Regions from separate parts of the Bacillus paramycoides genome, predicted to be linked through region 2. Evidence: riboswitches for the same ligand, from Rfam matches in the RefSeq annotation. Region 2 holds a riboswitch; the other holds the start of a gene.
What was found. Region 2 has a riboswitch for thiamine pyrophosphate ahead of thiC (phosphomethylpyrimidine synthase ThiC). Riboswitches for the same ligand answer to the same signal wherever they lie in the genome.
Positions count from the first base shown of each region.

Region 1 (15,701 bases), 360 kb from region 2:
AACACGTACTGTAAAAAATATTGATGTAAAAGGTGAGCGAAATAGTAAAGAGTTAACAGCGAAATTAGCAAGCATTATGCCAGCAGGCGAATCGGAAGTTTTAAAACCATTTAACGATTTCTATACAGGATTCCAAATGGGAATTGAAACGACAGGTTTAATGATGTTCATTGGGCTATTCTTAGGATTAGTTTTCCTATTAGCGACAGGCTCAATCATTTACTTTAAGCAGCTTACAGAAGCAAGTGCTGACCGTGATCGTTACGTTGTTCTTCATAAAATTGGTGTAACGAAGCAAGAGATGAAGAGAGCTATCGCAAAACAAGTGAGCTTTATCTTTGCTATTCCGTTAATTATTGGTATTTTACACAGTTTATTTGCACTAAAAGGTTTGTCAAATATATTACCATTCGAAATTATGATCCCGCTTCTAATTAGTATTGGAGTATATGGCGTCATTTATATCGGATATTACTTCCTAACAGTTCGTTCTTATTATAAGATTGTGAGTGCGAAATAATAAGTGAGCAGCTATCGCTATAAGCGGTAGCTGTTTTTTTCATTCTTCATAAAATCTTAAGAAATCTCCTCAATTTTTGTTAAGAAACGATAGTTATACTTAGAAACAAGTTAAAAACTATTGAACGAATGGGGGAGAGGTTTACATGCAACTCATAACATTCTTACATGAATTTATAAAACATCCGAAACATACTGGTGCGATTGCGCCAAGTTCAAAAATATTAGCAAGAAAAATGGTAGATGTAATTGATTTTAATAGAGCGAAATGCATCGTAGAGCTAGGTCCTGGTACAGGTGTTTTCACGAAAGAAATTATGAAGAGAAAGAGGAAGGAAACAATATTTCTTCTTATTGAAATTAATGAAGTGTTTTGTAAAGAGTTACAGAGAAAGTTTAAAAATGAGCAGAACGTCATTGTTGTACACGGCTCAGCTGAAAATATAAAGAAGTATATGGAAGAGTTCAATATAGAATGCATTGGCTACGTCTTATCAGGATTACCGTTTACTTCTTTACCAGAAGAAGTTTCAAGGCGTATTTTAAACAATGTAATGGAAGCGATACATGAGAATGGTGAATTTATTACATTTCAATATTCACTTGTGAAAAAAGGATTTATACAACATTTCTTCCCTGAAATTACGCTCCAAAAAGTGTGGCTCAATTTCCCGCCAGCGTACATCTTTAGCTGTAAAAAAGAGTTAAGGAGAGCTTATGCCTAATGGAATTACATGAATTATTATCTTATATTGAACAGTATGGTTATTGGGCACTATTTTTCTGTTTATGGTTAGGTATTATCGGTATGCCAATTCCAGACGAAATGATCGTAATGAGCGGTGGTTTTGTCTCTTCACTAGGAATATTAAGTGTCATGTCAGCATTTTTACTAACATATTTAGGCGTTGTATCTGGCCTATCTTTAGGTTATATAGTAGGAAAAATATTTGGTACGAAAGTACTTGATAAGTTAATGAAAAGGAAAAAGGCAAAGTATCTTTTGAAGTCTCAACAAATGGTAGAGAAGTATGGCCATTATGCGTTAGTCACAAGCTACTTCATACCAGTTGTAAGACATATCGTACCATATTTAGTTGGAATGAATAACATGTCATTTAAGACGTATGCCTTGTATTCCTATACGACAGGATTTGTTTGGACACTCGTTTACTTTGTGCTCGGTTCTTTATTTGGACAACATATTGAAAGTATTGTAGCGATTGTAATAGAGTATGGCGTGTATTTTGGCGGGCTTGTTTTTGTTGTTGTGAGTGGTGCTTATTTGTATAAGCAAAGAAGAAGAACGGTGATGAGTAAGTAAATAGAATGAAGGCTTACGCTTATTGAGAGTAGTATAAAAGAGAGAGTTATTTTGTAGAATAACTCTCCCTTTTAATGTGATAGCTTCTCATTACTTACATTAGGTGTTGTTTGAAATACAGTTATATAAATTGTTAATATGATCGTATTAATCAAGTTGGCTAATACAGTCATAAAATCACTTGATGGGATGATAAGAACGAAGATTGAAAGTATGGCAGAAGCAAGAGGAATGAACTTTTGCAGCATAGTTAACTTTCCGTCTTTATGAAGCTTTGCAGATTGAAAGAAGCAAAGTAAGAAAATTAAGGATGTAAATAATAATCCTAAATAGCCCCAACCATCTTCAATATACCAAGGTAAAAAGCTCATTCTTGATGTGAAAATAAATAAATTGAATACTAACGTGCTAATGATTAGCGTATTTAAAATAGTGATATGTATCTGTTTCTTCATTTGAATTATACTCCGTAATTTATTTTATTCTGCTATTTGTGGGCAGCAAAAAACACTGATTAAAATTTCACTTTACTGAGATGTTTTTGCCATTTCCATAAATCGCTGTTCAATTTCATCTAGTTCGAATGAATGGCATATTCTACGGTCTTCTTTATCTAAAATTCGATAATGTTGGGATAAAATATTTTGTTGTATTTGATAACCGTTTAATTCTTTTATTTGTCGCCACCACACTTTTCCTCCTAAAGTCTTCGGGAAGTTCGTATTGTAATGTGTAAAAGCGATTGTTTTTATAATTTCATTCACATCATCCCCAAATGTCATCTGGACTATATCGCTCTGTTCAAAGAGTGTTACGACACAAACTGCACCTGACCATGTTAGTGTGCGTCTTCCTTTTTCAATTTCTACTAATGTTTTCTTTGATAAACCGATAATTTCTGACATTTTATCTTGTGATAGATTATTTTCAACACGGATGAGTTTTAATTTTGAATTAACGAGTTCAATAAATTCTTGTTTATCCATTATGCAGCTCCTTTTTCTTTATAGTGTAAAATTACACTAAAGATGTAATTTTGTCAATTGTAGCGTGAAGAGTTCTTTTGTTTGTTTTTTGAGCTTACTAATTAATATTTCACTTTTAGTTTAAGAAAATGTTAAGAAACAGTACGAGTTTTTATTAAGAAATGGGCCCTATACTTAGGAACATCTCATAGAAAACATAATAAAAGGCGGAATATAGATGAAAAGATTTATTTTTGGATCACTACTTGTTATCGTCGCAGGAGCGGCATATTTATTAAAGGGGAGCGCTGGGATTGATAAAATGAATCCATTTCTTGATATAGAGCACCATTATGCAATAATTGATAACGATGGTAAAGAATTAGATGGAAATAAAGGTTGTGAATATAAAGTGAAAGCTTATGATGAAAAAGGTAAGGAAAAAGAAGTGACAATTGGCGGAGTAGATGAATTACCAAAAGGTTCATACTGGCATGTGCTTACGAGAGGTAAGTTCTTATATGATAAAGTGAAAGTAACGATAGATAAAATTCCTGATGGAGCAAAGATGAAGTTAGGATTGTAAGTATAAAACCGATTCTCAATGTGGGGATCGGCTTTATTATTTTATGGTAAAATATAGAAGGGAGGAGTGAGAGTTATGCTACTCATCGTTAGCCTTATATTAATCGGGATTATGTGTAGTATGAGAATAGTATCCTTACATATGATAGAACGAGAAAAGATAGAAGAGCGATATGTATATTGTCCAAAATGTAATACGAAAATTAGGAGAGGCAATTCTGCTCCTTTTTGTTCGAAATGTAATGTAATATTTTAATTATAGGAAATCTGAAATCATTTTGTATGGTTTCGGTTTTTTTATGTTGAAAATAGAAGAAATAAAGAGCGGAAAAAAGTTTGAACAAGGGATTGAGTATACGAATATTATTGAAGGATATCCCATTATTATGAAGTATGTCGTAGAGATTGATAGAGAAGTTTTGAGGGTGTTATTACCTGATGAAAGAGAGATTCTTCCTACTATGCTAGAGTGTGATGAATGTTATAAGACCCAATTGGATGATATCGAGGGAAGTTGATAAAAAAGAGCTTGAAACAATTCAAGCTCTTTTTCATTATTATTTATGTCCTAAAATATGCTCAACCTCATGCGCACTTAATTTACTTGCCTTAGCAATTGTTTCAAGTGGTATACCAAGATCATGCATACTTTTAATCATTTAAATTTTTCCTTGTTGAACCCCTTCTTTTCGCCCTTTTTCCATGCCTCTTTTCATACCTTCTGTCTCTGCATGGGCGAATTTTGCAGCTTCATCCATTAAAACTTTCTCCCTTGCGTCATAGGCTTGTCGGAAAGAGGAATCTTGACTCATACGTTCCCACTTGTTTATTGCTTTTTGTAAAATAGGGTCTTGGTTCATAGCAATATCCTCCAATGTATTAAGCTGCTTCTTTCCTTCATTGTATCTAAAAAGAACTAGGGCATGCAAACAGGAAACTTTGCTACTTTTTTAGCAATATTATTAGAATGTCGCAAACAAATATGTCTATGTTATACTCTAGTGAAATTGAATTCTTCCAATCAGTAGCAGCTGCTATAGAGAAGAAAGATCCAAGTATTATTGTGAATAAGGATTCTAATACGCACTGGGAAAATTGGGGGGAGTATGATTGTGACTGAAAAGGATAGGAGAAAGAATAATAAATGAAAAGAAGAAGAAAATCCGGAGAAAAAGTACAAATGAATCGTTTTGCACTACCTCTATGCTACGGAAGTGAAGCACCATATTATTATTACGAGGTAGCGCCTCATGAAAGAGAGGAACGCTTCCATTTAACATCAGAACTTTGCGTAATGGACGATGAACATTACTTTATTAGAGGTTGTTTAGAGATTCCTATCATTGATTACCACGAAAATTTCATATGGACTGTGTGGGTATCACTTAGTAAAGAAAGTTATGATGAAGTATTAGAAAAGTGGGATGAGAGAGACCGAGAAAATAGTGACCCTTATTTTGGTTGGTTATCTGTAGAAATACCAGTTTATCCAGAAACATTAAATTTAAAAACAAATATACATATAAGAGAAGTTGGAATGGCACCGTATGTTGAATTAGAGCCAACCGAGCATCCTTTAGCGATCGAACAAAGAAATGGAATTACTTTAGAGAGAGTGAAAGAAATACAAGAAATGATTCAACAATATAACTAGATTAGAAGAGAAAAAACGAGTGCCAGCACTCGTTTTTTTTTATTACACAACCGCAGGATTATAAATCATCGTAAGGTGTCCTTGCAATAATTCAATTTGACAAGGTGTATGAAGCGAGCTTTCTCCATCTGTATCTACTTCTTTTTCTTCTTCTGTTTCAATATGAATGGATTTCGCTTTTACGTGGAAGATGTCATTTTCATTTGAGTCTTCAAATAGTTTCTTTCCGATATAATCTTTAAACGCTTGAATGCCTGTTGATTTGACTACGAAAATATCAAGTGTTCCGTCGTCGCATTTTACGTTTGGGATAAAGGACGGGATCCCGCCAAGATATTCACCGTTTCCAACCATAACAAGGACAGCTTCGTCTTCATATACTTGTCCGTCGTACGTAATTTTTACTGGGAATGTTTCAGCATTTTTGACAGTTCGAATTGTGCTTAAGTAGTAGCCGATTTTTCCAAGCTTTGCTTTTTCTTCTGCATCGATATTGTTTGATACTTCAGATACGAGACCAATGCCCCAGAAATTTAAGAAATGTTGTCCATTTGCTTTTGCAACGTCAACTGGTTTTACGTGTTCCTTAGTGATAAGTTTTGCTGCTTCTGCAATGTTTTGCGGAACGCCTAGTGTGCGAGAGAAGTCATTGCAAGTTCCGCCTGGAATGATTGCAAGTGTAGGTCTAGTTTCAAGAGGTGCTAAGCCGTTTGTGCATTCAAATACTGTTCCGTCACCACCAAAGACGATAATTAAATCTACTTTACTAGCAAACTCTTGGCAATATTTTGTTGCATCACCTTGTTTTTTCGTATGAAGGATATGTAAGTCAGGAAAAGCTGCGGCAAGAGGTGGTACGATTTTCGTTAAATTTGTATGTAAGTCGCCTTGTCCAGCTTTTGGATTTACGATGAGGAGTACTTTTTCAAATTTTGTTTTTGTCATTTTTCATCTCTCCCTATTTTTTTGTAATGGAAAGAAAGGAGCTGTTCCGATGTATTTCAGAACAGCTTCTTCCTATTAATAAGGCGCTAAGATTGTCAGTTATTGTCGGTAAGTCGATATATTTAAAAAATCGCCGATATAATTTGAGTTACGGTCGATATATTTGAGAAATCGCCGATATAATTTAAGATACGGTCGATATATTTTGAAAATCGCCGATATAAATTTTATGTACTATCGATTTTTTAAGTTATACGATTATTTCGTTACAACTGAAGCAATAAATGGTAAGTTACGATATTTTTCTGCGCAGTCGATGCCGTAGCCAACGATAAATTCGTCTGGAATTTGGAAGCCAACATATTCAGCTTTTAAGTCCACTTTGCGGCGCTCAGGTTTATCAAGTAACGTACAGAATTTGAGTGCCTTTGGTTTATGCATAAAGAAGTGATCTTTTAAGAAGTGAAGTGTTAAACCAGAATCGATAATGTCTTCTACGACAATCACATTTTTTCCAGTAATGTTTACATCGATATCTTTTAATAGTTTCACTTTTCCAGTTGTTTCTGTTTGATTTCCGTAGCTAGATGCAGAAATAAAGTCGATTGTTACATCGTTTTTAATGTGACGAATTAAATCAGCAGCAAATACGAAAGATCCTTTTAGTACAGCGATGACTACGATTTCTTCTCCTTCAAAATCACGTTCGATTTGAAGTGCTAGTTCTTTTACTTTTTCTTGTAATTGTTCTTCAGAAATTAAAGTGTCTTTTATTTCAATATTCATTGGAGTCCTCCTACAGTGTAAAACTTGTGAACATTTCGACTGTAAAGGATAGAAAGGAAAAAGTCAAAGGAGATAGTAATTTTTTACAAAATACCAACAAAATCATCTGATGATATGATATACTAATTATATTAAGAAAACGCTTCCATAGAGGGTGATTATAATGAAGAAGAAACAGTACACAACTGTAACATTTATAAAAGCATTACTATTAACAATTGTTCTTGGATTGTTGGCTTATATAATTGATGTACCAGCGATTCGGATTTCACTAATTGGAATGACTTTAGTATTAGGCGCAATTTCCCATGGTATGATGTCACAGCTGCAAGAAGCTGGACTTGATGATATGAAAGACCATATAGATAAGAAATAAGAGACCTTCACATATGCATAGTGAAGGTTTTTTTGTTTCTTACAAAAATGTAAGGTAGTTGTAAGGGAAATCGATAGTTGCATAGTAGTGTTTTGGATAAACTATGGGTGTAAGGTAAAAGGCAAGCATATTTTAGGTAAATTAAGTTTTAGGCACTCTATATGTGAAAAAGGAGTAGGAGGGCATGGAGAAACGTTGGACGACCTTTTCTTTTTTAGCAACTAGCAACACCGTAATGCTAGCTGGCGAGATGGATTTTTTGCACTTGTTTGATCGAGAAGACGATCATTCTTCTTCTAAATTTACAATGAAATGGAGTAAGTGGAGCGATAGTTGTAGGTTTGAAGAAGAGACCCCTAACGAAGAGCAAAAGGTTATTTTGACAAACCCTATTAAAGCGTGGGTTGTTCAACGTCGTAAGTGTAACGTCAAAAATCACTTAAAGAAAACTGAGCCGAGACAATTAGTTATCGCTCCGGCCCATTCTACTTCTACATCAAGCGAAAGTAACATGTAAATATTGAGACACACACCCGAAAAAACATCGTATATATTGCGATGTTTTTTTATTTGTCTACCATGAAATCTTTAAATGAAATATATTTCATCTGCATTTTATATTTATATCTCTTGTTTATTCTAGTGATACATCCGATGCGAAGTGATGTAAAACGTATAAAAGGAGAGAACTAAAATGAAAAAAAGACTATTACCAATCTGTGCAATGGCACTGTTAACCGTAGGATATTCTTCAGTAGCAAGTGCGGATACTGGAACAGTAACAAAGGAAGAAGAGACGCAACTGCAGCACGATAAAGCGAAAAAAGAGGCATTGATTAAAGAACAGCAAAAAAGTGAAGAAGAGAAAAAGAGAATATCACAAGAACAATTGAAAAATGATATGGCGAAAAAAGAAGCAGCGATAAAAGCTGAGCAAAAAAATGAAGTAGCTAAAAAAGAAGTAACAAAGCCAGCTGGACAAGGTGAGAAATTACCAAACACAGCATCCAATAATGTAGCAATGATGGCACTAAGTGCATGTCTTATAGGGTTGGGGACATTATTTGGTTTGAAACGTCGAAATAAAGTGAAGGCGTAAATAAAATATTGTCCTATAAAGAATGGAATAATTTCATATATTAAAAATGGTAGGTTATTCCTACCATTTTTGGCATGGAGGGATGAAACATGAAGTTACTCAATTATATCGGTATCATATTGATGGCCATAGGACTATGTATGGGATCATATTACGCTATGGAATGGTATAAAGGAAAAAGTTCTGCTCAACAATTAACGAAAGAAGAGCTAAAGAGTCTTGAAAATATACAACATAATCAACTTTCTTACGAAACACCTGTAACTTCCCAAGTACCTTCATCTCAAACAGAACATAAAGAAGGAGAAAAGGTTGCACTATTAAATATACCGAAAATAAAGAAGAAGTTTTCTATATACTGGGGAGCGGATGAGGCAACGCTGAAAAAAGGAGTGGGAATGTTCGTTAGTGATGTAACGACAACACCATCTGGAGGGGGACATACGGTACTGAGTGGGCACCGGGATACTGTATTTACAGATTTAGGAGAGTTAAAAGAAAAAAACACTCTTGTTTTAGAGTATGATAATAAAACTTACACATACGAAATTCAAAAGATATGGATTACCCATGCGGATGATCGTACTGTTATTATAAAAAAAGAAGAACCGATATTAACACTGACGACTTGCTATCCATTTGATTATATAGGGGATGCACCAGATAGATATATTATCGAGGCGAAGTTAACTGGTAGTTATTCAAAATGAAGTGATAGTTTTTGAAAGCAGGAGGGGATATAAGTTATGTCAAAAAATATTTTAATTGTAGAAGATGAAGATATATTACGTGAAATATTAAAAGATTATTTTTTGAGTGAGCAATATGTAGTGTTTGAAGCAAGAGACGGGAAGGAAGCTTTAGTTGTATTTGAGGAAGAAGAGGTTGATTTAGTTATTTTAGATATTATGTTGCCGGAACTTGACGGGTGGTCCGTTTGCAGAAGAATCCGTAAAACATCCGAGGTTCCTATTATTATGCTGACAGCACGTGTTGATGAAGATGATACGTTACTTGGATTTGAACTTGGAGCGGATGACTATGTGACGAAGCCGTATAGCCCACCCATTTTATTAGCTAGAGCGAAAAGATTGTTAGAGAGTAGAAAAGTAACAAAGCAACTTTTAGAGAATGAAGATGATACATTATCCATTCATGGTATTCACGTCCATTTCCCGTCGCGTACTGTTACGATAGATAGAACAGACATTAATTTAACACATACAGAATTTGAAATATTAGCGTATTTTATGAAAAATCAAGGGATTGTTTTAACGCGAGAGCAACTCATTTCAAGAATTTGGGGATACGAATTTGCTGGTGATGACCGAACCGTTAATAGCCATATTCGTAATTTGCGAAATAAATTAGGAGAGAAAGCAAAGTACATTACAACTGTAGTACGAACAGGTTATAAATTTGAGGGGAATGTATGAGAAAAGGAATTGTACTAAAATTATTTACCCTCACAACAGCATTGTGCATGTTAATTTTAGCGACGATATTTATTGGACAAACGATATTTTTTAAACAATATTATGCGAATCGAAAAGTAGAAGATATTAAAGTGAATTTAAATTCCTTTGAAAAGAATTATTTGAACTATGCAGGAAGTGCAGAAGGAATTCAGAAGCTGGAGCAAGACTTTTTTAGAGAGAATAATACATGGATTACGACATTAGATCAGAATGGAAATTTAAAACATGTGGATGATTTTTATGTAGAGGTTACTTTAGATCGTAGGGCAGAGAAGGAGTTTGGAAAAAAGGTAATCAAGATGCCTTTGTACTATCTCATGACCATAGATGAAATTGAAGGTGGGACACTGCCTAAGTTAGAAGGGCGGTCAGTCTATTTTTATGGGCTAAAACGAGACGATAGTTTCATCGCATGTTATGTACATATAGAAAAGGCAAATTTGAGTTGGCTGAATAAACCGTTAGGAAAAAAATTAGCTGCAAAGGAAATTCAGATGAGTGGTGGTAAGCCGACAGTTGCTGAAGAGCCTATCGCTGTGGAAAGAAAAGGAGTTTCTGGAGTTATGAGTGCTGAGGAACAGAAGAGGGCGGCTCATAACTCGGATTTCAATCTAGCAGGGAAAATTACGAAAGTACAATTTCCTGATGTAAAAGGACCGGTAAATCCAATTTATAAAAATAATTTATTTTTGGATAATATAAAGGAATTTCAAGCTGAATTATTATTAAAAGAAGGTAAGCAAATAAAAGATGCAACACAAATAATGGATTATGAAAAGAATGATATAAAATATAAATTATTAATCAAGCCAATAAAAGAAAAAGACGGATCGGTAACATATATATATGCGATGGCTTCTTTACAGCCTGTAGATGAAGCTGTACAAATGGTGGAAGATTACTACATCTACATCATTGCATTTGTAGTCGTTCTCATTTTTCTAGCTTCGTTCTATTACTCTAAACAAATTGCAAAGCCGTTATTAAAAATAAATGATACAACGAAGAAAATAGCGCATTTAGATTTCACAGAACAAATACCGATTACTTCAAAAGATGAAATTGGTGATTTATCGAAAAATATTAATGTATTATCTAATAAGCTCCATTCGCATATTGGACAGCTAGAACAAGACATTGAAAAAGAAAGAAAGTTAGAAAATACGAGGAAAGAATTCATTTCTGGTGTTTCGCATGAATTAAAAACGCCACTGAGTATTATGAAAAGCTGTATTTCTATTTTAAAAGACGGAGTAGCTGAGCATAAAAAAGAGTACTATTTTCAAGCAATGGAACGAGAAGTAGATAAAATGGATACGTTAATTTTGGATATGCTTGAGTTAGCTAAATTTGAGTCAGGTACATATAAAATGAAAAAGGGACCATTTTATATTGATGCTGTAATTGAAGATATATGTGAACATCTTTCTGTGGAAATAGAGAAAAAAGAACTGCATGTGCATAAAAATATATGTTCATTTGAAGTAGTTGCAAATCAAAGTCGGATTGAACAAGTCATCGTGAACTTCATTACGAATGCTATACGTTACACACCAAATAAAGAAGATATTATTATTTCTATAATAGATGAGAAGGATCGTATAAAAGTGTGTATTGAAAATAAAGGTACTCACATTGAAGAAGAGCAATTAGATAAAATTTGGGATCGTTTTTATCGCGTGGATGCAGCCCGTCAACGTTCGCAAGGTGGGACGGGGCTTGGGCTAGCTATTTCTAAAAATATTTTAGAATTACACGAAGCTGAATATGGAGTAAAGAATACAGAAGACGGTGTATTATTTTACTTTTACTTACCGAAAAAAGTGTAGATGATACATGCTACGCTTTTTTAATTTATTTTCATATTATCTTTACCTAATCTTTATTTTTAAGCGATATAATCTGGTTAGAAAATGAGGTTATGTAAGGAGTCGATGAACCGTGCATAGCAATTGGCTAAGTATAATGGTGTTTATTTTCTTTTGTGCATTTATTGTATTTTTAATTGATATTACGATATGAAAAAAAGCGCTCATGAAGCGCTCTTTTTCTTCGAGTTTAGTTGATAGGCACCAATGCTCTTGAATAAGCGTGGTGAAGTAAGAAATAAAAATATAAGTAAAACGGTACATAAAATAAAAGAACCGAGCATTGTACTGCCGTTTACAATTAATGAATATAGAACTGCTGATTGACCTTTCGGTGCATATTGTCCCCAAAAAATAATACCGGCGATAAAGTGACAGAAGTAGCGAGCAAAGCTACCGATAAATGTAGCAAGGATAATGTAACCAAGAACTTTCTTTCCTTCGTTATTTTCATTGGAAGCTAAAAGTGCTTTTTGAATTGGACGATAGAATAAACCAGCAAATCCAATGAATGCGAAAGCAACGAAGTATTCAATGAGTACTTGAATCGGTGTGACGATAATGGCATCGCCTACAACAATTTGTAATAATCCCCAAATTAAGCCTCCTAAGAAAGCCATTTTGAAGCCCCAGCGGTATGCAATAATAAAAATAGGAATCATAGCAAATGAAATGGAACCGCCTGTTGGAAGTTTAATTGATAATGGTAAAATGTCGATGACCAAGGCGAAGGCTGCAAGAATAGCAGATTCGATCATCGCTTGTAAATTGGTGTTACGCATGTTGTCTCCCCCTAAATCCAAGTTGTACAAAAAAGAATAGATATCATAGGAGGATACGAAATACGTAAATAAAAAGAGGTATGTATTTCGGACGTTTGCACAATCCCTGCGTTAGCATTAACTAACAGGTTCGAAGGGTCGGAACGAAGTGTTCCCTCTCAGCGGCATGGCTCCCCCAGTGATAACGAGATTCTTTATTTGCTATTGTTTATTGTAAGCGAAATGGATGAGAATGGCAAACGAATGTAGTATGACAATTATTGAAATAGAATTGTAGTGAAATGTTAATAAATATGAAGCAAAAGGGTATAGTACAAGAGAAATAGAGTGTGCTATAATTTTTCTGAAAATAATTATCATTCTCTTTGGAGGGGGAAGGTTATGAGCTTAGTAGATATTAAAATCGGTGAGAAAGTGTTAGTAAAAAGCGTTCAGTCGTTAGATCAATTATTAAAGAGAAGACTGGCTGCTTTTGGTCTTTCTGAAGGAAGCGAACTTCGTGTGAAGCAGAAAGCGATGTTCAAAGGTCCTTGTACATTGGAGTGTCGTGGACAGTTAATTAGTATTCGTCATTGTGACGCGAAAATGATAAAGGTGGAATTAGCGTGAATAAGGTAGCTTTGCTAGGGAATCCGAATACAGGAAAGACATCATTATTTAATGCACTTACTGGTTCTTATGAATATGTAGGAAACTGGAGCGGTGTAACAGTAGAAAAGAAGGTTGGTAAATTAAAAGATAAGCAAGGAACATTGATTGATTTACCAGGTGTTTATGATTTAAATCCCGTTTCGCGTGATGAAGGTGTTGTAACAAACTTTCTATTAACAGAAGAATTTCAGCATATGTTAAATATTGTAGATTCCTCGCAGTTTGAACGAAATATGCATTTAACGTTGCAATTACTTGAATTTGGTAAGCCAGTTTCAATTGGTTTAAATATGATTGATGTGGCGAAGCAAAGAGGAATTATAATTGATGTAAAACGATTATCAGAACTATTAGGTGTAACAGTCGTTCCTGTCGTTGCAAGAAGCGGAAAAGGTTGTGAAGAACTACTTGCGACTCTTAAAGAAAATGACAAAAACGAGAAAAAGCCATTCATAATTTCATATGGTGTACAAATGGATGAAGGAATCGGAGAGGTGATTTCTCTTTTAGAGAAAGCGAATTATAAGCATCCAAGATGGTTAGCTCTTCAATTTCTAAGCAATAACGAAGTAGTAGAAAAAGAAATGAAAGCATTACCAATTTATAGGGAACTTGCAGCCATTCGATCTCGCTTAGAAGGAAAACTTGATTGTACGTTGGAGGAGCACATTTACAAAACTCGTGAAGCGTATATTGAAAAGTTAAAAACAAATGTTATGCAGCATGAGAAAGAAGGGAAAATTCCTTTTTCGGAAAAAGTTGATAGATTAATTACACATAAAATTTTAGGACTTCCAATCTTTTTAGCAGTCATGTTTTTTATTTTTCAGGTTACGTTTACGTGGATTGGTACACCTTTATCTGATATGCTAGATGAGTTTTTTGGTGGACAGCTTACGGATTGGGTGACAGCTGGACTTACAAGTGTCGGAGCTTCTGATTTTATTCAAGCACTCGTTACAGAAGGTATTATTGCCGGTGTTGGTGCTGTATTAGTATTCGTTCCGCAAATCTTTGCACTATTCTTTTTCATTTCATTATTAGAAGACTCAGGATATATGGCGCGAATTGCAGTTGTTATGGATAGAATTATGGAGTTCTTCGGTTTAAACGGAAAAGCGTTCATTCCGATGATTATCGGTTTTGGATGTAATGTTCCAGGTATTATGGCAGCGAGAACGATTGAACAAGAAAAAGAACGTTTACTTACAGTTCTTGTAACACCGTTTATGTCTTGTTCGGCACGTTTACCTGTATATGCATTATTTGCAGGAGTATTCTTCCCTCAAAGTCAGGCAACTGTTGTGTTTTCTTTATATGTTGCAGGTATTATTCTTGCGTTATTAGTTACAAAAATTATGTCCCTTACCATTTTAAAAGCGGAAAAATCTATTTTCGTTATTGAGCTACCACCTTACCGCGTGCCACAAGCGAAAACGTTATGGTTAAGTACGTGGGAGAAAGGGAAAGGATTTGTTCGTAAAGCAGGTACATTTATCTTCGGTGGTTCGGTTGTCATTTGGTTATTAAACTATGCAGGTCCATCAGGATTTGGTGTCGATATGGGAGACAGTTACTTAGCGATGATTGGTGGATTTATCGCGCCACTATTTGCACCACTTGGATTTGGAACGTGGCAAGCTGCGGCATCCCTTTTAACAGGATTTTTAGCAAAAGAAGTTGTCGTTTCTACAATGGCAATTATTTATGCGGTGAAAGAAGATGTGCTAGGAAATGTAATGGGAGCACATTATACGGCGCTATCAGCATATGCATTTATGTTCTTTATTTTATTATATGTTCCGTGTTTAGCGACAGTAGCCGTTATTAAACGTGAAACAGGATCAGCAAAGTGGACGATTTTCTCTGTCGTGTATCCACTCGTTGTTGCTTATGTATTAACGCTTATTATATACCAAGTTGGATCCTTACTCGGATTCTAGAAGGAGATGTATTAGGATGATGGTCAATATTATAATTGGAGCTATCATTTTTGGTTATGCAGCATATACGTTAGTGAATTTTGTAAAGAGAAGTAAAAAAGGAAAATGCGCAGCATGTTCTTTAAATAAGTCATGTCAGTCGCAAACTTGTAGTCCAGATATGGAGCAAGTTGCTCATAAATAGTAAAAAAGCTTTGCGAATTTGAATTGAACCCAAAAAGTTAGACAAATATATTAAGTAGCTACTAAGGATTGAACTCTGTATTGCACAGGGGACAATCCTTTTAGTTTTGTTTTAATTCTTTTGTGATTGTAGTAATGAATATAAGTTTCTAGTTCTTGCTTAAATTGTTCCATACTTTCAAAATCTTTGAGATAAAGTAATTCAGACTTTAATAAGCCAAAGAAATTTGCCATGACTGCATTATCTAAGCAATTTCCCTTACGGGACATACTTTGGATAACGTTATGTTTTTTTAGCGACTGATGATATTGTCGCATTTGATAATGCCAACCTTGATCCGAGTGTAAAATAGGAGTTTCCTTATCATTCAAACGTTGAAACGCCTTATTTAACATTTTAGAGACAAGGTAATACGCAGGTCTATGTTCTATGTTGTAAGCTATAATTTCCCCGTTATATAAGTCTAAAATGGGTGATAGATATGGTTTTTTACCATGTAAGTGGAACTCTGTCACATCTGTTACCCATTTTTCATTTGGTTT
Region 1 covers NZ_CP152427.1:4,635,788-4,651,488, reverse strand. The annotation lists gene AAG068_RS24205 (ABC transporter permease) at 1-520, shown strand, start outside; gene AAG068_RS24200 (class I SAM-dependent methyltransferase) at 666-1,244, shown strand; gene AAG068_RS24195 (DedA family protein) at 1,244-1,843, shown strand; gene AAG068_RS24190 (hypothetical protein) at 1,915-2,298, opposite strand; gene AAG068_RS24185 (helix-turn-helix transcriptional regulator) at 2,371-2,829, opposite strand; gene AAG068_RS24180 (YxeA family protein) at 3,047-3,394, shown strand; gene AAG068_RS24175 (hypothetical protein) at 3,470-3,649, shown strand; gene AAG068_RS24170 (hypothetical protein) at 3,693-3,911, shown strand; partial or broken gene AAG068_RS24165 (Rpn family recombination-promoting nuclease/putative transposase) at 3,951-4,313, opposite strand; gene AAG068_RS24160 (DUF7003 family protein) at 4,376-4,513, shown strand; gene AAG068_RS24155 (DUF2199 domain-containing protein) at 4,538-5,047, shown strand; gene AAG068_RS24150 (diacylglycerol/lipid kinase family protein) at 5,090-5,992, opposite strand; gene hpt (hypoxanthine phosphoribosyltransferase) at 6,251-6,778, opposite strand; gene AAG068_RS24140 (hypothetical protein) at 6,939-7,154, shown strand; gene AAG068_RS24135 (hypothetical protein) at 7,339-7,671, shown strand; gene AAG068_RS24130 (LPXTG cell wall anchor domain-containing protein) at 7,849-8,253, shown strand; gene AAG068_RS24125 (class D sortase) at 8,343-8,963, shown strand; gene AAG068_RS24120 (response regulator transcription factor) at 9,000-9,689, shown strand; gene AAG068_RS24115 (sensor histidine kinase) at 9,686-11,560, shown strand; gene thiT (energy-coupled thiamine transporter ThiT) at 11,764-12,381, opposite strand; TPP riboswitch at 12,467-12,568, opposite strand; gene AAG068_RS24105 (FeoA family protein) at 12,763-12,990, shown strand; gene feoB (ferrous iron transport protein B) at 12,987-14,975, shown strand; gene AAG068_RS24095 (FeoB-associated Cys-rich membrane protein) at 14,992-15,159, shown strand; partial or broken gene AAG068_RS24090 (IS3 family transposase) at 15,210-15,701, opposite strand, start outside.
Region 1: linked by a shared signal. The riboswitch ahead of thiT (energy-coupled thiamine transporter ThiT) and the one ahead of thiC (phosphomethylpyrimidine synthase ThiC) in region 2 are both predicted to bind thiamine pyrophosphate.

Region 2 (15,701 bases):
AAATACAGTCGTTACTGAGTTTAAACTTTCTGCTTTAGAAGTTCCAAGAAGTTTACTTAATGCGCCACCAACGACACTAACAAATTTTTGCATAATACCGAAATGATATAAGATTGCTACTAATGAACTAATAAATACGATTGGAAGTAGTGCTTGAATGAAGAAAACAAATCCCCAAGGGCCTTTTGCGTTGACTAAATCCCCAGCAACGAATTTAATTCCCTCGTAAGAAAAATTAATTAATCCTTGAACGCCATCTGCAGCGTGTTTTAAACCTGCTTTTCCGGCATCCCAGCGTAATACGATAAATGAAAATGACATTTGTAATGCTAGCGCGATTAAAATTGTGCGCCAATTAATAGCTTTGCGGTTGGAAGATAGTAAGAAAGCGATTGCTAATACTCCAATCACGCCGCCAATTCCCCATAAAAGATTCATGCAGTGTATGCTCCTTCCTCATAGTAAAAAAAGTGTATAAACCAGTTGTCTATACGTTTACGAATATAACATCTTAAGTAACTTATCATAATGGACATCAGAGGTCAAACGTCTAATGAAAAGTTTAAATAAAAAGAAAATTCTTTAAAAAAACACATATAAAATAAATAGACATGAAATAGGTTATGTTTTTTATGTGAAAATATACATTATGATAACGTTATGGATCATTATTGTAGAATATGGTGTATGAAATAGAAAAATAGATACATTATTTTTTCGGAGAAATAGGTTATACACATTAAAAAGAGCCTTCTAGTAATCTAGAAGGCTCTAAAAATATAACTTAAGGTGCTTTCGTATAACCTAAGAAGTGCTTACTCCAATAAGAGTTACTTAGTGAAGCAATTGCTACACCTTTATCTCCAGCTTGGATAAATGATCCGCCCCCAAGATAAATACCCATATGAGAAGGACCTGCTTTATAAGTATTTTGGAAGTAAATTAAGTCACCTGGTTGTGGACTTGAAGTTTTTGGTAAGCTGCTCCAATATCCTGCAACACTTTGACGACTAATGTTATGACCAAATTTCTTAAATACGTGATAGATGTAACCACTGCAGTCAACACCAGTAGCAGAAGTACCGCCCCAAACGTACGGTACACCTTGCATTGATTTTGCATATGCAAGTATAGAAGAACTGTCACCGCTATTATTGCCAGTATTATTGTTGTTATTATTTTGATTGTTATTTTGGTTGTTGTTAGGCTTATTATCTACTGCGCCACCAACTGGTGTTTTAGAAAGGTAACGTGTTCCGATGTAACCAGTTTGACCGTTGTAGTTAATTTTACTCCATCCAGAGTTTTCAGAGATTACTTGAACCTTCTGTCCTTGTGGAAGTGCGCCTATGATTCTATAATTTGTACCTTCGCCGCTACGTACGTTTAATGCAGAAGCATTAATGTAGTAGTCACCAATTGCACCTTGATTAGGTTGTTCAGGTTGTTTTGGTTGCTCAGGAGTAGTAGTGCCACCTTTAACGAATTTCATGAACTCGCTACTAACGTAGCCTGTTTTTCCTTGATAGTTAACTTTAAACCAGCTACCTTCAGATCCAATTACGTTTAATGTCGTACCATTTAATACGCCACCAATTACGCTATGGTAAGTAGCAGGGCCTGTGCGAACGCGTAGAGATGTTGCGTTAACAACGTAAGTACCACCCGTTTGAACAGTTACATTATTGTTTTGATTATTATTTTGGTTGTTTCCTTGTGTAACGTTATCGCTAGAACCGCCTTTTGTTACGTAGTCTTTGCTTACGTAAGCTGTTTGGCCTGCATAATTGATTTTGAACCAATCTTGAACTTCGCCAACAACTTGTACAACTTGTCCTTTTGTAACAGAACCTACAGTTGTGTGAGAAGTGCTAGGACCTGTACGAACACGAAGGGAAGATACATTTACTGTATAGTTTCCGCTTGCTGGTTTTACAGATTCTTGGTTGTTATTATTCGTATTGTTGTTTGAAGAACCTGCATTAGAAGAAACACCAGATACGAATTCGCTACTTACATAGCCGACTTGTCCATTATGGTTGATTTTCACCCAACCATTTTCTTGGCCAATTACGTTTAATGTTTGTCCTTCATATACACGTCCTGAAACAGAACTAGAAGTGTTTGGAGCTGTACGTACACGTAATACATCAGCAGTAACTTTATTCTTTCCACCTGTTGTACTTACATTAGAATTGCTTGCTCCATTTTTTGATACAAATTCGCCACTAACAAAGCCTGTTTTACCATTAATGTTAATTTTGAACCAACCATTTTCTTCGCCAATCACGTTTAAAGATTGACCGTTATAAACGCGCGAGATGATGTCGTGAGAAGTACTTGATCCTGCACGAACATGTAATACGTCAGCGTTAACCTTATAAGATGAGCTGTTTGATGCAGAAGCTTGGACAGTTGTAGCAGCTTTTTGTGTATTTTGTTCAGGGGCAGCTTGAACACTGTCAAGTGTAGGTGCTGCTCCTCCTGCTACAGACACTGCCGCAAGACCGGCAAGGTATTTTTTCATAATTTGTCGATTCCTTTCTGTCTGTAATGTAGTGAAGAAATATTTACCAACTGTTAAAAATTCTAAAGAGCATGTCGATTACTGTCAAGACTTATGCGGGAATCTGAATATGACAAAAAGATTACAAAAAAAATCAAGGCATAAATCTTTACCTTGATTTCCATTTAAATACATATATTGAATGTAGAAAGGATAGAAATGATTCGTGTTTAAGAAGATGATATATTGGAGTGTAATAAACTTTGAGAAAAGGATCTTTGTAGCATTTTAGTGATAGGACCAACTTGTCCATCTTGGATTGCGGTTCCATCAAGATGAGTCATCGGCAAAATTTCAATTGTCGTTCCTGTAAAAAAGCATTCATCCGCTTGATAAACATCACGAACGCTGAAAAGCTCTTCTTGTACCGGAATGCGAAGGGTTTTCGCTAACGAAAGGACATATTGACGAATAATACCATTTAAAATAAGGTGATTAGCTGGATGTGTGTAAAGAGTTCCGTTTTTGATTAGAAAGAAGTTCGAACAGCTTCCCTCAGTTACAGTACCATTTCGTACGAAAAGAGCCTCTTTACAACCTTTTCGTTCCGCTTTCGTAGCAGCTAATACATTGGGTAATAAATTTAATGATTTAATATCACAGCGTAGCCAGCGCGTATCTGGTTCTGATATAGCACGTACACCATATTCAATCCATAACGCCGGTCTTTCTTTCTTTGTAATATAGGCGTAGATTGTCGGAGGGACGTCATATGAGAATGTATGGGTACGAGCTTGTACACCACGAGATACTTGTAAATAAATCGTTCCATCTTCGTGGAAATTATTATTTTCGATTAGTTTATAAAGTAGGATAATCAGTTCTGCTTTTGAGAAAGGAAGTGTTAATTCTATTTCTTCCATGGAGCGATACAATCTTGTGATATGCGGATCTAATAAGTGAAAGTTCCCTTTATATAGGCGAATAACCTCGTAGACACCATCTCCAAACTGTAAGCCTCTTTCTTCGAGTTCTATGTACGTTTTTTGTTTTGTTGTATCAATAACTGCATCATTCCAAAGTACAAATCTTTCATATGCCAATTTCCGTCCCATCCTTTCGTAAGTACATAAGTAAAGTGAAACCTTAATTCATTTGGAATAAAAATCACTATAGTAATTTTTATGTGAGTACTTCTTTACATATGACGTATATGTATTTGTAAATGGTAGAGAAGTAGTGGTGATTTAGAGCATTTTGTATATACAAATTCGAAAATAAGAAATAATAATCCTGCTTTTCAATAAAAAAAAGCAACATTCTTATGGAATGCTGCACAAGGAGGGTAGCTATCTTTCATAGGGACATCGTCTTATTGAATGTTTTGTGTATGGAAACAAAACATGTTGAAAGACAATTATAAGAAAGTAGAAATAAACGATTCACATATTTCTTTAAGGGATCTTATTACAGATGAGAGATAAGAAATATAGAGAACCTTGTTTACATATTTTATTATAGGGATGTTTCATTAATTCCATGTGAATATTTGGTAAAGGTTATGTAATGTTAAAGTTAATGAATATAAGTAATTGTATGGAGAAATATAAAAAAAAGAGGCTGAGATTACTCAGCGCTCTTCTTTTCTTCTTTAATAGCTGTCTTTACTTCACCAGTTTTGGTCTTGTTACTTTCAGAGAAGCGAAGTAAGTCACCTTCAATGATTTTGTCAGACATGTTCAACTCATTTTGGGCACGATCAATGAGTGGTTGAGATTCTTCTTTTGGCAGTTGTACAACTTCACCAGTAGTACGGTCGTAGAATGTACTGTTCGTGTACATGTACTTATCTGTAACGAAGCTACCGTCACGAAGAACAACGAATCCTTTATTTTCTGGTGAGAATACATCATGACCAAATTGAATTTGATTCGTAGAATCTACACCAAGTAAGTTTAGAATTGTTGGTTTAATATCAATTTCACCAGTTGGTTTTGAAATTGTTTTACCTTCTTTTTGACCTGGAACGTGAATAAACATCGGTGTTTTTTGTAAGTTCATATGGTCAAATGCAGTGATTTCTTCTTTTCCTAAGAACTGTGCCATTGCACGGTTATGGTTTTCAGAAATACCATAGTGATCACCGTAGAATACGATAACGGAGTTGTCGTAAATGCCTTCTGCCTTCAGACGCTCAATAAAGTGTTTCATTGCTTCGTCTAAATAACGAGCAGTTACCATGTAACGGTCAAACACGCCATCACCAGAATTGTATTCATCGATTAATTTCGTGCTGTCATCATAAGTGAATGGGTAATGGTTTGTTAAAGTAAGGAAGCGAGTGTAGAACGGTTGCTTCACTTCTTTTAACATATCGATAGATTGATCGAAGTATTCGATATCTTTTAATCCCCAATTTAATTTTGTTTCTGGCGTAATCTTGTAGTCAAGTTCGTTGTAGTAACGATCATAACCAAGTGCCGGATACATAATGTTACGGTTCCAGAATGTTGCGTTGTTCGCATGGAATACTGATGTGTGATATCCTTGCTCACGTAAAATTTCTGGAGTTGCTGTATATTCATTATTACCGTGTGTGAAGAATACAGCACCGCGGTCTAGCGGATACATTGAAGTATCTACTAAGAATTCAGCATCTGATGTTTTTCCTTGCCCAGTTTGATGGAAGAAGTTATCAAAGTAATAACTTTCTTTCGTAAATTGGTTTAAGAATGGTGTAACCTCTTGTCCGTTAACTGTCGCACCAATTAAGAATGTTTGTAATGACTCAAGAGAAACAACAATTACGTTTTTCCCTTTTGCAGTACCAAACATGTTTGGGTCTGGTTTGCTTTGCGTTGTTTTTACATAGTTCTCTGTTTCCTGTAATTTACTACCGTCAGCGAAGGCTTTTTGTGAACTTGATTTTGCTTGTAAGCCAAGATCATACACTTGGTGTACATATAAACCTAAGTTTTTAACAAGCATAACGCGGTCGAATGAACGTGTTAATAGTTCAGGACGCTCAGCTTCTGCCAGTCCTAAGTTTGCGAAGAAAATTGCAACTGTTGACACGAAGTATAGGGAGCGCATTGGGCGTGCTACACGTTCTGTCGGTGCAAAATTCTTCATCTTCTTCAATAAAATAAAGAATACGATAATATCAGCAAATGCAAGGATAATTTTGTAGTTAAACAATTCTTTCACACTAGAACCTAAACTTCCAAAGTTAGATGTTTGTCCTAGTACTGGTAAAGTAACGAAGTCATTGTAGAATCCGTAGAACATTACGTTACCAACAAGAACGATTGTTAAAACAAAACTAATTCCAAGTGCTATATAGTTACGTTTTTTCCCTTTTGCAAATAATGCAAGACCAACAAGCAGTAATGATGCTGCTAATGGGCTAAGGAATAAAATGAATTCTTGCATGAAAGATTCAAGTTTTAAATCAAAGCTTGTGCGTGTAATAAGGTACGTCTTCAGCCATAAAGCTAAAGCTACGAATACCGTGAAACGCACATTTTGAAATTGTGATTTCAAGGTTTCTTTCATTCATTTCCACCCTTTCTCTATCAGGCTTGGTCGATTTTGGAGCGAAAAATGCTAAAATAAAAAATACATAGTTTTCTTGGCCATAATTAGAGGTTCTATATTCACCCATATACGACTATAACTATGCATACCCTTTTAGTTTCTTGTGTTACTCATAAGCATAACGTCATTTCTGTATTATACAACAAAATTCATTTCTGAGAAACACTATAACATTTTACATTTTTTGTATAAGATTTGTCACTACCAGAGAAAACTTTAACATTCGTTTATATGTCCGTCAACTAGAAAATATAACAAAGGTAGAGCAGAATGTTAAGTGAAAGTGAAAATTTTCTTGTTGAGAAATAAGAAATGACAATGGGTAAGTGGTTATCTAGAAACCTATTATATGAAGGGAAGTATGTAAAAATTAACGAACACTTGTTCTTTTTTCGTTTGTTTGTTACAATGAAAGTTCATTGATAGATTATGTGTAATTTTGATGAACTTTTACTGATAACATATTGTAGCTTATTTCTTTTAAAAAATAGGGAGGCTTTTACATGGAACAAAAATTTTCAGTTGAAGCGTTTTGGAAAAAAGTGAAACATGTTGCAAAACAAGCAGGGCAATCGGTTATTTATGCAAGTTTATTATTGTTTTACGTTTTGCAGAAACCGGATGTTCCAAAACGAGTGAAAATTATTGTAATTGGAGCACTTGCTTATTTTATTGCACCGATTGATGCAATTCCAGATTTCGTTGCTGGAATTGGTTATACGGATGATTTAGGGGCGTTAATGGCTGCGCTATTACAAGCGTCGTTATACGTCAATGAAGATGTGAAAGATAAGGCACGAGTGAAGTTGGCAGAATGGTTTGGTTCGGATATAGACACATCCTTTATCGATCAGAAATTAGATCAATAGGTGAGAACTGTCATATGGTGACAGGGCAAACGTAAGCGAGGAAGTGCATTATGCCATCAGGAAGAACGCATACGAAAATAAACTTAATATCCCTTCCGGTTGTTTTGTTTATGCTCTTTTCGTATGGATTAACAAATTTTGATTTTTTATTAACTTTTGCAATTGGTTTTCTAGTAGGTACTACATTTTTAACACCGGATTTAGATACGTATAGTAATGCGTATAATAAATGGGGATTCCTGCGTATATTTTGGTATCCGTATAAGAAGGTTATGCCGCATCGCTCCTTCTTTACACATACAATTATACTTGGTGATGTAATTCGTATTGCATACATGTTAATTGTGTTTTCTCCGTTTTTATTTCTATTAAATGTAATCGCGTTTGATGGAAATTTAATAGAAATGGCGAAGGAACATGAGGTTGAAATTGTAACGTTCGTAATGGGAATTGTTGTAGCAAGTACGCTTCACATTATAGCGGATAAAGTGAATACGCGCCGCAAAAAAATGATGAGAAAAAAGAAAAAACGCAGAAGATAAAAAAACGTCCCAAAAGATATTTTGGGACGTTTTTTTCTTATTAAAAGTTTGTCGTATTAACGTGCTGTTTTAATCAAACGTTTGTTTAAACTTAAGCTGTCAGTATTTTAATACCTTTTACGATGTTCCAAATGAAGTAGTATAAGCTAATAATACCGCAAATACATAAGATGATCATTGATCCAATACCAAGTGTTACGTCTGGTTGATTTGATCCGATACCCATAATTCCTAGAATAATAAATCCGATAAATGCCGCGATACTTGGAATAATGTGTGTCCATAGAGCACGTTTTGCGTGTGGTTTCGTTTCAGAATCCCCCACGATCCACACAATGATTGGGAATAAGATAGGAGCAAATAATACACTAAAGTATGATAAAGCTGCTAATATTTTGTTTCCGTTCATATATATCACCTCATAAATAATATCCGTTGTTATATCTTTATTATGCAGGAAATGTAGCGAGCTTTCTATCGATGAACATTACAAGAACGTGACGTTTTTGTAAGATTTTCATATTAAATAATAAAATTTTCGAAAAAATCTTTTGCAATGGAATTTGTTGTGATAAAATTATTGAAAACGTTTTCTTAAACGTTTTTTATTTTAGACTTAAAGGTATGATGACCTGATAGTCTATTGATGAGATTATTCTATTTAAAAGGGGATTCTTTAGGGGGAGAGAACAATGAACACATGGACACAAGTTTATGATCCGTTCGGAAATATTTGGATTTCGGCAGCGGTCGCACTTATTCCGATTATCTTTTTTTTCTTAGCGTTAGCAGTTTTCCGCATGAAGGGGTATGTGGCAGGTTTTATTACAGTTGTACTTACAATTTTAGTGGCGTTATTCGCTTATAAGATGCCGTTCACAATGGCGATGGCAGCGACCGGATATGGTTTTTTATACGGATTATGGCCAATTGCTTGGATTATCATTATGTCGGTATTTTTATATAAAATATCTGTGAAAACAGGTCAATTTGATGTCATTCGTGCATCTGTATTATCCATTACGAATGACCATCGTTTACTCGTTATTTTAATCGGTTTTTCATTCGGAGCATTTTTAGAAGGAGCAGCAGGATTTGGTGCACCAGTAGCGATTACGGCAGCGCTTCTTGCAGGTCTTGGATTAAATCCTTTATATGCAGCGGGTCTTTGCTTAATCGCAAATACGGCACCAGTAGCGTTCGGGGCGATGGGAATTCCGATTACAGTTGCTGGACAAGTAACTGGTATTGATCCACATAAAATTGGACAAATGGCTGGACATCAATTACCGTTCTTATCATTATTTGTTCCGTTCTTTATCGTATTTTTAATGGATGGATTTAAAGGAGTAAGACAAACATGGCCTGCTCTATTTGTAGCGGGTAGTTCATTTGCAATTACGCAGTTCATTACAGCGACATTCTTAGGACCAGAACTTCCGGATATTACGTCAGCACTAGTAAGCTTAGTGAGTTTATCGCTATTCTTAAAAGTTTGGCAGCCGAAAGAAATTTATCAGTCTAAACAAGCAAATAGTGAAGTAGCTGCGACAACGACGGCAACATCTATGCCGGAATTAACAGTAGGGAAAGTTGTAAAAGCATGGTCTCCATTTATTATTTTAACTGTGATGGTAGTCATTTGGAGTCAAAGCTTCTTTAAAGCGTTATTTGCTCCAGGCGGCGCATTAGAAAGCCTCGTGTTTAAGTTTGAAATTCCAGGCTTACACAATTTAGTAATGAAAGCAGAGCCAATTGTAAATAAACCGACGCCTTACGAGGCGATTTTGAAGTTTGATGTATTATCAGCAACAGGAACAGCAATCTTAATTGCTTGTATCATTTCTATCTTTATTTTGAAAATGAGTGCAAAAGATGCAGTAGCGACATTTAAAGAAACGTTAAATGAGCTTAAAATGCCAATTCTATCTATCGGATTCGTATTAGGATTTGCATTTATTGCAAACTATTCTGGTTTATCTTCTACATTAGCGTTAGCGCTTGCAGGAACTGGAGCACTATTCCCGTTCTTCTCACCATTCTTAGGTTGGATTGGGGTATTCTTAACAGGATCTGATACGTCAGCAAATGCATTGTTCTCGAATTTACAAGCGATTACAGCGCAGCAAGTCGGTGTATCTGAAGTGCTTCTTGTTGCAGCAAATACAACGGGCGGTGTAACAGGAAAAATGATTTCTCCGCAATCGATTGCAATTGCTTGTGCAGCAGTTGGACTTGCTGGAAAAGAATCAGATTTATTCCGCTTTACAGTGAAGCATAGTTTATTCTTCGTAATTATTGTTGGTATTATGACGTATGTACAGGCATATTATTTAACGTGGATGATTCCATAAGTAACAAAAGAAATAAACTTTGCATTTTTCAGATTATCGTGTATGATGAGAAAGTATTGAAAATTAAATCAGTGATAAACTAGGGGTGCCTAACGTATGCGTAGGCTGAGAGAGAAGCGCGTGAACTTCTTAACCCTTTGGACCTGATCTGGCTCGTACCAGCGTAGGGAAGTTAACGGCTTTACATAATGATGTCTTTATGAGCCAGGTCCTTATTTTTTTATGGACCTGGCTCTTTTTATTTTGGCATACGCTGGCCATATCTCGTCCTTGTCACGTACAGGGGGGCAACAAAGGTTATGAAACAATCTGTTTCATCTGAGCAAATTGAATTGAAATCGAGTTTACCAGGAAGTAAGAAAGTATATGTGGATGGGCCACGCGCGGGTATGAAAGTACCGATGCGTGAGATTGAACAAAGTGAAACGAACGGCATTCCGAATCCACCAATTCGTGTATATGATACGAGCGGTCCTTATACAGATCCTGCGTATAAAGTGGAGCTGGAAAAAGGGTTGCAGGCGCCGCGCCACTCTTGGATCCTAGAGCGCGGGGATGTAGAAGCATACGAAGGACGCGAAGTGAAACCAGAGGATGACGGTGTGAAGGTAGCTTCGAAACATACACCTGTTTTCCCGCAAATGGGTCGCAAACCGCTTAGAGCGAAGCAAGGTGCAAATGTTACGCAAATGCACTATGCACGTAATGGCATTATTACATCTGAGATGGAATATGTTGCGATCCGTGAAGGAGTAGAGCCTGAGTTTGTTCGTAAGGAAATCGCGGAAGGTCGAGCTATTTTACCAGCAAATATTAACCATCCGGAAGCAGAACCGATGATTATTGGACGTAACTTCCATGTGAAGGTCAATGCAAATATCGGAAACTCTGCTGTATCTTCTTCTATCGCAGAAGAAGTAGAGAAGATGACGTGGGCAACGCGCTGGGGTGCAGATACGATTATGGATTTATCTACAGGTAAAAATATTCATACGACACGTGAGTGGATTATTCGTAACGCGCCTGTACCAGTTGGGACTGTACCGATCTATCAAGCGCTGGAGAAAGTAAATGGAATTGCAGAAGATTTAACGTGGGAAGTGTATCGTGATACGTTAATTGAGCAAGCGGAGCAAGGCGTTGATTACTTTACAATTCACGCGGGCGTATTACTTCGCTACATTCCGATTACTGCAAAGCGTACGACAGGTATCGTTTCACGCGGTGGTTCGATTATGGCACAGTGGTGTTTATTCCATCATAAAGAAAACTTCTTGTATACTCATTTTGAAGAAATTTGTGAAATTATGAAGCAGTACGACGTTTCGTTCTCTCTTGGAGATGGATTACGTCCAGGTTCGATTGCAGATGCAAATGACGAAGCGCAATTCTCTGAACTTGAAACACTTGGTGAATTAACGAAGATTGCTTGGAAACATGATGTGCAAGTGATGATCGAAGGACCTGGGCATGTACCGATGCACTTAATTAAAGAGAATATGGAGAAAGAACTTGATATTTGTCAGGGTGCGCCGTTTTACACACTTGGGCCATTAACGACAGATATTGCACCAGGTTATGACCATATTACATCCGCAATTGGAGCTGCGATGATTGGCTGGTTTGGAACGGCGATGCTTTGTTATGTAACGCCGAAAGAACATTTAGGTTTACCGAATAAAGATGATGTACGCACGGGTGTTATTACGTACAAAATTGCAGCGCATGCAGCTGATCTTGCGAAAGGGCATAAAACGGCTCATCAGCGTGATGATGCACTTTCAAAAGCTCGCTTTGAATTCCGTTGGCGCGATCAATTTAATTTATCTTTAGATCCTGAACGTGCGATGGAATATCACGATGAAACATTGCCAGCAGAAGGCGCGAAAACAGCTCATTTCTGTTCCATGTGCGGACCGAAGTTTTGTAGTATGAGAATTTCACATGATATTCGTGAATATGCGAAAGAAAATGATTTAGAAACGACAGAAGCAATTGAAAAAGGAATGAAAGAGAAAGCGAAAGAATTTAAAGAAACAGGTAGTCATTTATACCAATAACACGTTACACCTCTTTACTTGATTGATCACACTGTAGTACCTAACTTAAATATAGAAGAAGCCCGCTTTGCTAAGACGGTAGCAAAGCGGGCTTCTGTCGTTTATCCCACTTTAATGGGCAGTAAGACTCCCACCTCAAAATTCAGCGAAAGCAAAGAATTTAGGTGGGGGGCGGGCTGCCCATTAAAGTCCGATTGGTGAGGGCTGATAATCAGTGGGGGATGAAGAAACCCCCTACTAATTAAAGTTTCACTTTATAAGGCGAAGAAGAGATGTACCCAGTAGAATAAGAGGAATAATGTGACGACTGTTGTGAGTGGAATAACGATAAGGGATACACTTAAATAGTCTTTCCATTTTACTTTAATTTTGTTTTGTTTCAGGATATACATCCATATGAGGGAAGCTAGCGTACCGATTGGTAATAATAGTGAACCGATGTCACTACCAATAATGTTTGCGAGATAGATCGTTTTTAAAGTGATTGGATCTAGTCCCATTTCTGTTAATGTGATTGTCCCAATCATAAGTGCAGGGTGATTGTTGAAGACGTTGGAGAGGAGGGAGACAAGTCCGCCCATTGCAAAGCTAGCATAGAGTAGATGTTGACTTACCACTGGCTCAAGCCAATTTACAAGCGCCGCTGTTAATCCTGCATTATGAAGCCCGTAAATAATGACATACATAGAGAAAGCGAAAATTAAAATGTGCCACGGTGTCTTTTTCAAAATGTCGACAGGATTCGTTCGTAAGTAGTACCATCTCCAGATGAGAAGAATGAGTGAACCGAGTACGGCAACAATTTCAATTGGGATGGATAAGAAGGATGCAACGAATAGAAGACAGCGCATAAGGAAGACGAAGCCTAATACTTTTAGCATGAATCTTGTCCGTTTTTGTTTCGTATCAACTGAATTTTTTCCTTTTAACGGATGGAAGTTTTTTGTGAAGAATATTTCTTCGATATCATATGAAGAAACAGGTAATTTTTTTGGTAGCTTTTTCTTTAACACTGTATACATAAGCCATGACATAAACAATAGTCCTAATGTTGCAGGTACAAACATCATAGCAGTATGCATATAAAGAGTCATATTCACGATATTTAATGCAATTAAGTTTACGATATTACTTACACCAATTGGTGCACTAGATGCAGTAGCGATTAAAGCACCGCTTAATAAATAGGGGATTTGTTGATGCGGTTTTAATTGAAGGTTTTTTAGAAGAAGAATTAAGATTGGAGTTGTAATTAAAATACTACCGTCATTATTAAATAAAAGAGTCATAAGAAAACATAATAATTGAATATACCAGTATAAACGGCGACCAGAGCCTTTTGCTAAGTTTGCAAGTTTCGCTGCGGACCAGTGGAAGAAGCCAAAGCTTTCTAATATAACTGCCATAACGATGGTCGCTAATATTGTTATAGAGGCACCGCCAATTTTACTAATAATGTCTATGACGTCTGGTCTTGATACAAGTCCAGTAATCAAGATAATGCCAGCGCCAATTGCTGCCGGCCACGCCTCATTTAAACCACGGGGTCGCCAAAAGATAACAATCATCGTTAAGAAGAATACAATAATAGTAATCCATATTTCAATGCTCATATTTTACCTACCTTTCTACTTTTCCTTAAATCAATGTAGCTTGTCTCAAGGTTTGTATTAGTAGTATATTCAGCGAAAAATAGGAAGAACTAGACATATAATGGAATAAAGTGAATATGTGTTTTTCAAGCGAAAGGACAAGTGTCATGAATAGTGAAATAACTATTGTGAGAGGTGTCTATAAATTAGTGGGGCAGTAAGATAGTAAATAGAAATTATATGGGCAATTATTGAGATATATCAGCAATTTTTAAAATATATCGGCGTAACTCAAAATATATCAGTGATTTTTAAAATATATCAACTTGTCGAAAAAACATGACAAAAGGAGCCCATCCCAATATGATTTTTGGGACAGACTCCAAGGGTGGATTATTTTTCCTTTAAAAAAGTTCGATCCTTCAAGAATAAATTCCAGAAGAAAATAAATCCTGGTAATAAAATTGCAATGCCAATTGCATATAGAATAAGCAATGCATAGAATGTTTCGACCGTTGTAAAGCTTGTAAATACAGTTACATCAGGATAAATAATATAAGGTAAATGTGCAACACCGTAAGCGTAACTTGCAAATGCATATTGAGCGATGACTGCTAAAACGGCAATACGAGGGTATCCTAGTGAGTCATACTTCTTGTTTGTCCACCAAAGAGAAGAGTACCCGATAACGAATAAAACGATAGAAACTGTAAACCATGGGAATTGCTTTATGAGTCCTTGCATAAGCCAGTGTGTTTCCGGGTCCATTACAACGAGGGCGATAATCGCCGTAACGAGTGTTGCAGGACCAAGGATGATGGCGTTTCTTCTATAAACTCTATACGAATCTTCTGAACCTTGCTCTCTCGCAAAATCAGCAAGAAAGAGAGAAGAGAGAAATAGTTCCGAAGTTAGCCCAAAGAGCATATAACAGTAGATCACTGGGCTAGAAAGAAGCTTTCCATACAGGAGTACTTCTTTTCCTTCAGACATTGTAATATAAGCCCCCTCTGTAACGGGTAAAACGGTAATTAATAAGGCTGGAATTAAGAGCCCGGTAATACCTGAAATAACCCGAAGAAGATACTGATATTTTGGTACAGAGTAAGCAAATACCATGAATGTACTGCGAATTGCAATGAGTATTAAAATTAACATAACTGGTACGAACATGACTGTCGCAAGGGTGAAAGCGGCTTTCGGAAAGAAACCGAGAAAAGCGACAACGACAAAGACAAGAAATGTATTTGTTACTTCCCAAGTTGGTGATAAGTATCGGTTGGCAAGCTTAGCAGCGAGCGTTGGATGTTTTGCGTATACCATGCCCCAAAAACCTGCCCCAAAATCGATGGACCCTAATATACTGTAAACGAAAATAAGAGCCCATAAGATGATGATTGCAATACTTTCCTCATGCACGAGAATCGCCTCCTTCGTGATGTAAATCATTTGTAAGCGGATGTTTCTTAAAGAATGTCCGTAGTACAAAAACAGTTAAAATACCGAGTCCAATATATAAAATGATGAATAGAATAAATAAAGGACCGACAAAATCAGCGCGTGTAGAAGCGTCGACTGTACGTTGCATACCATAAATGGTCCACGGTTGGCGACCGCTACAACTAAAAATCCATCCAAATTCAATGCCGAGCATCATAATTGGTCCACATGCGGCCGCTCCCCAAAGAAGCCACTTCGGTAATTCTGCGCCTTTTTTTCGGTAAACAAAGTACCAATATAAGAGGGCAATTGCTGCAACCGCAAAGGTGAAGGCAGCGGTGCCGACCATTAAGTTGAATAGTGTATGTGTGTAAAATGGTGGCCATGTTTCTTGTGGGAATTCATTTAGTCCTTTTACGACGGTGCTAGGGTCTAGTCCCACTAGTAGGCTAAGCATGTTCGGAATTTCTAGTGCATAGTTTAGTTCAAGTGTGTTAGGATCTACAACGCCGCCAATTGATAACGGTGCATGTGACGTCGTTTCAAATAAAGCTTCAGCAGATGCAAGTTTTTCAGGGGAATGCTTATGTAAGGCAATTGCCGATTCGTGTCCCGAAAGCCACATCGTAGCCCCTGTAATAAATGTCACGACGAGTCCTAACAGCAGTCCTTTTTTATGATACGCCACTTCACGCTCACTTAAATTTTTCTTTAATAATTTAAATCCAGCGATAGAGGCAA
Region 2 covers NZ_CP152427.1:4,991,839-5,007,539, reverse strand. The annotation lists gene AAG068_RS26095 (NupC/NupG family nucleoside CNT transporter) at 1-438, opposite strand, end outside; gene AAG068_RS26090 (SH3 domain-containing protein) at 785-2,527, opposite strand; gene AAG068_RS26085 (D-amino-acid transaminase) at 2,737-3,621, opposite strand; gene AAG068_RS26080 (LTA synthase family protein) at 4,133-6,061, opposite strand; gene AAG068_RS26075 (YkvA family protein) at 6,607-6,972, shown strand; gene AAG068_RS26070 (metal-binding protein) at 7,023-7,514, shown strand; gene AAG068_RS26065 (DUF4870 domain-containing protein) at 7,606-7,923, opposite strand; gene lldP (L-lactate permease) at 8,207-9,868, shown strand; TPP riboswitch at 9,940-10,055, shown strand; gene thiC (phosphomethylpyrimidine synthase ThiC) at 10,168-11,928, shown strand; gene AAG068_RS26050 (arsenic transporter) at 12,183-13,541, opposite strand; gene AAG068_RS26045 (cytochrome d ubiquinol oxidase subunit II) at 13,914-14,939, opposite strand; gene cydA (cytochrome ubiquinol oxidase subunit I) at 14,932-15,701, opposite strand, start outside.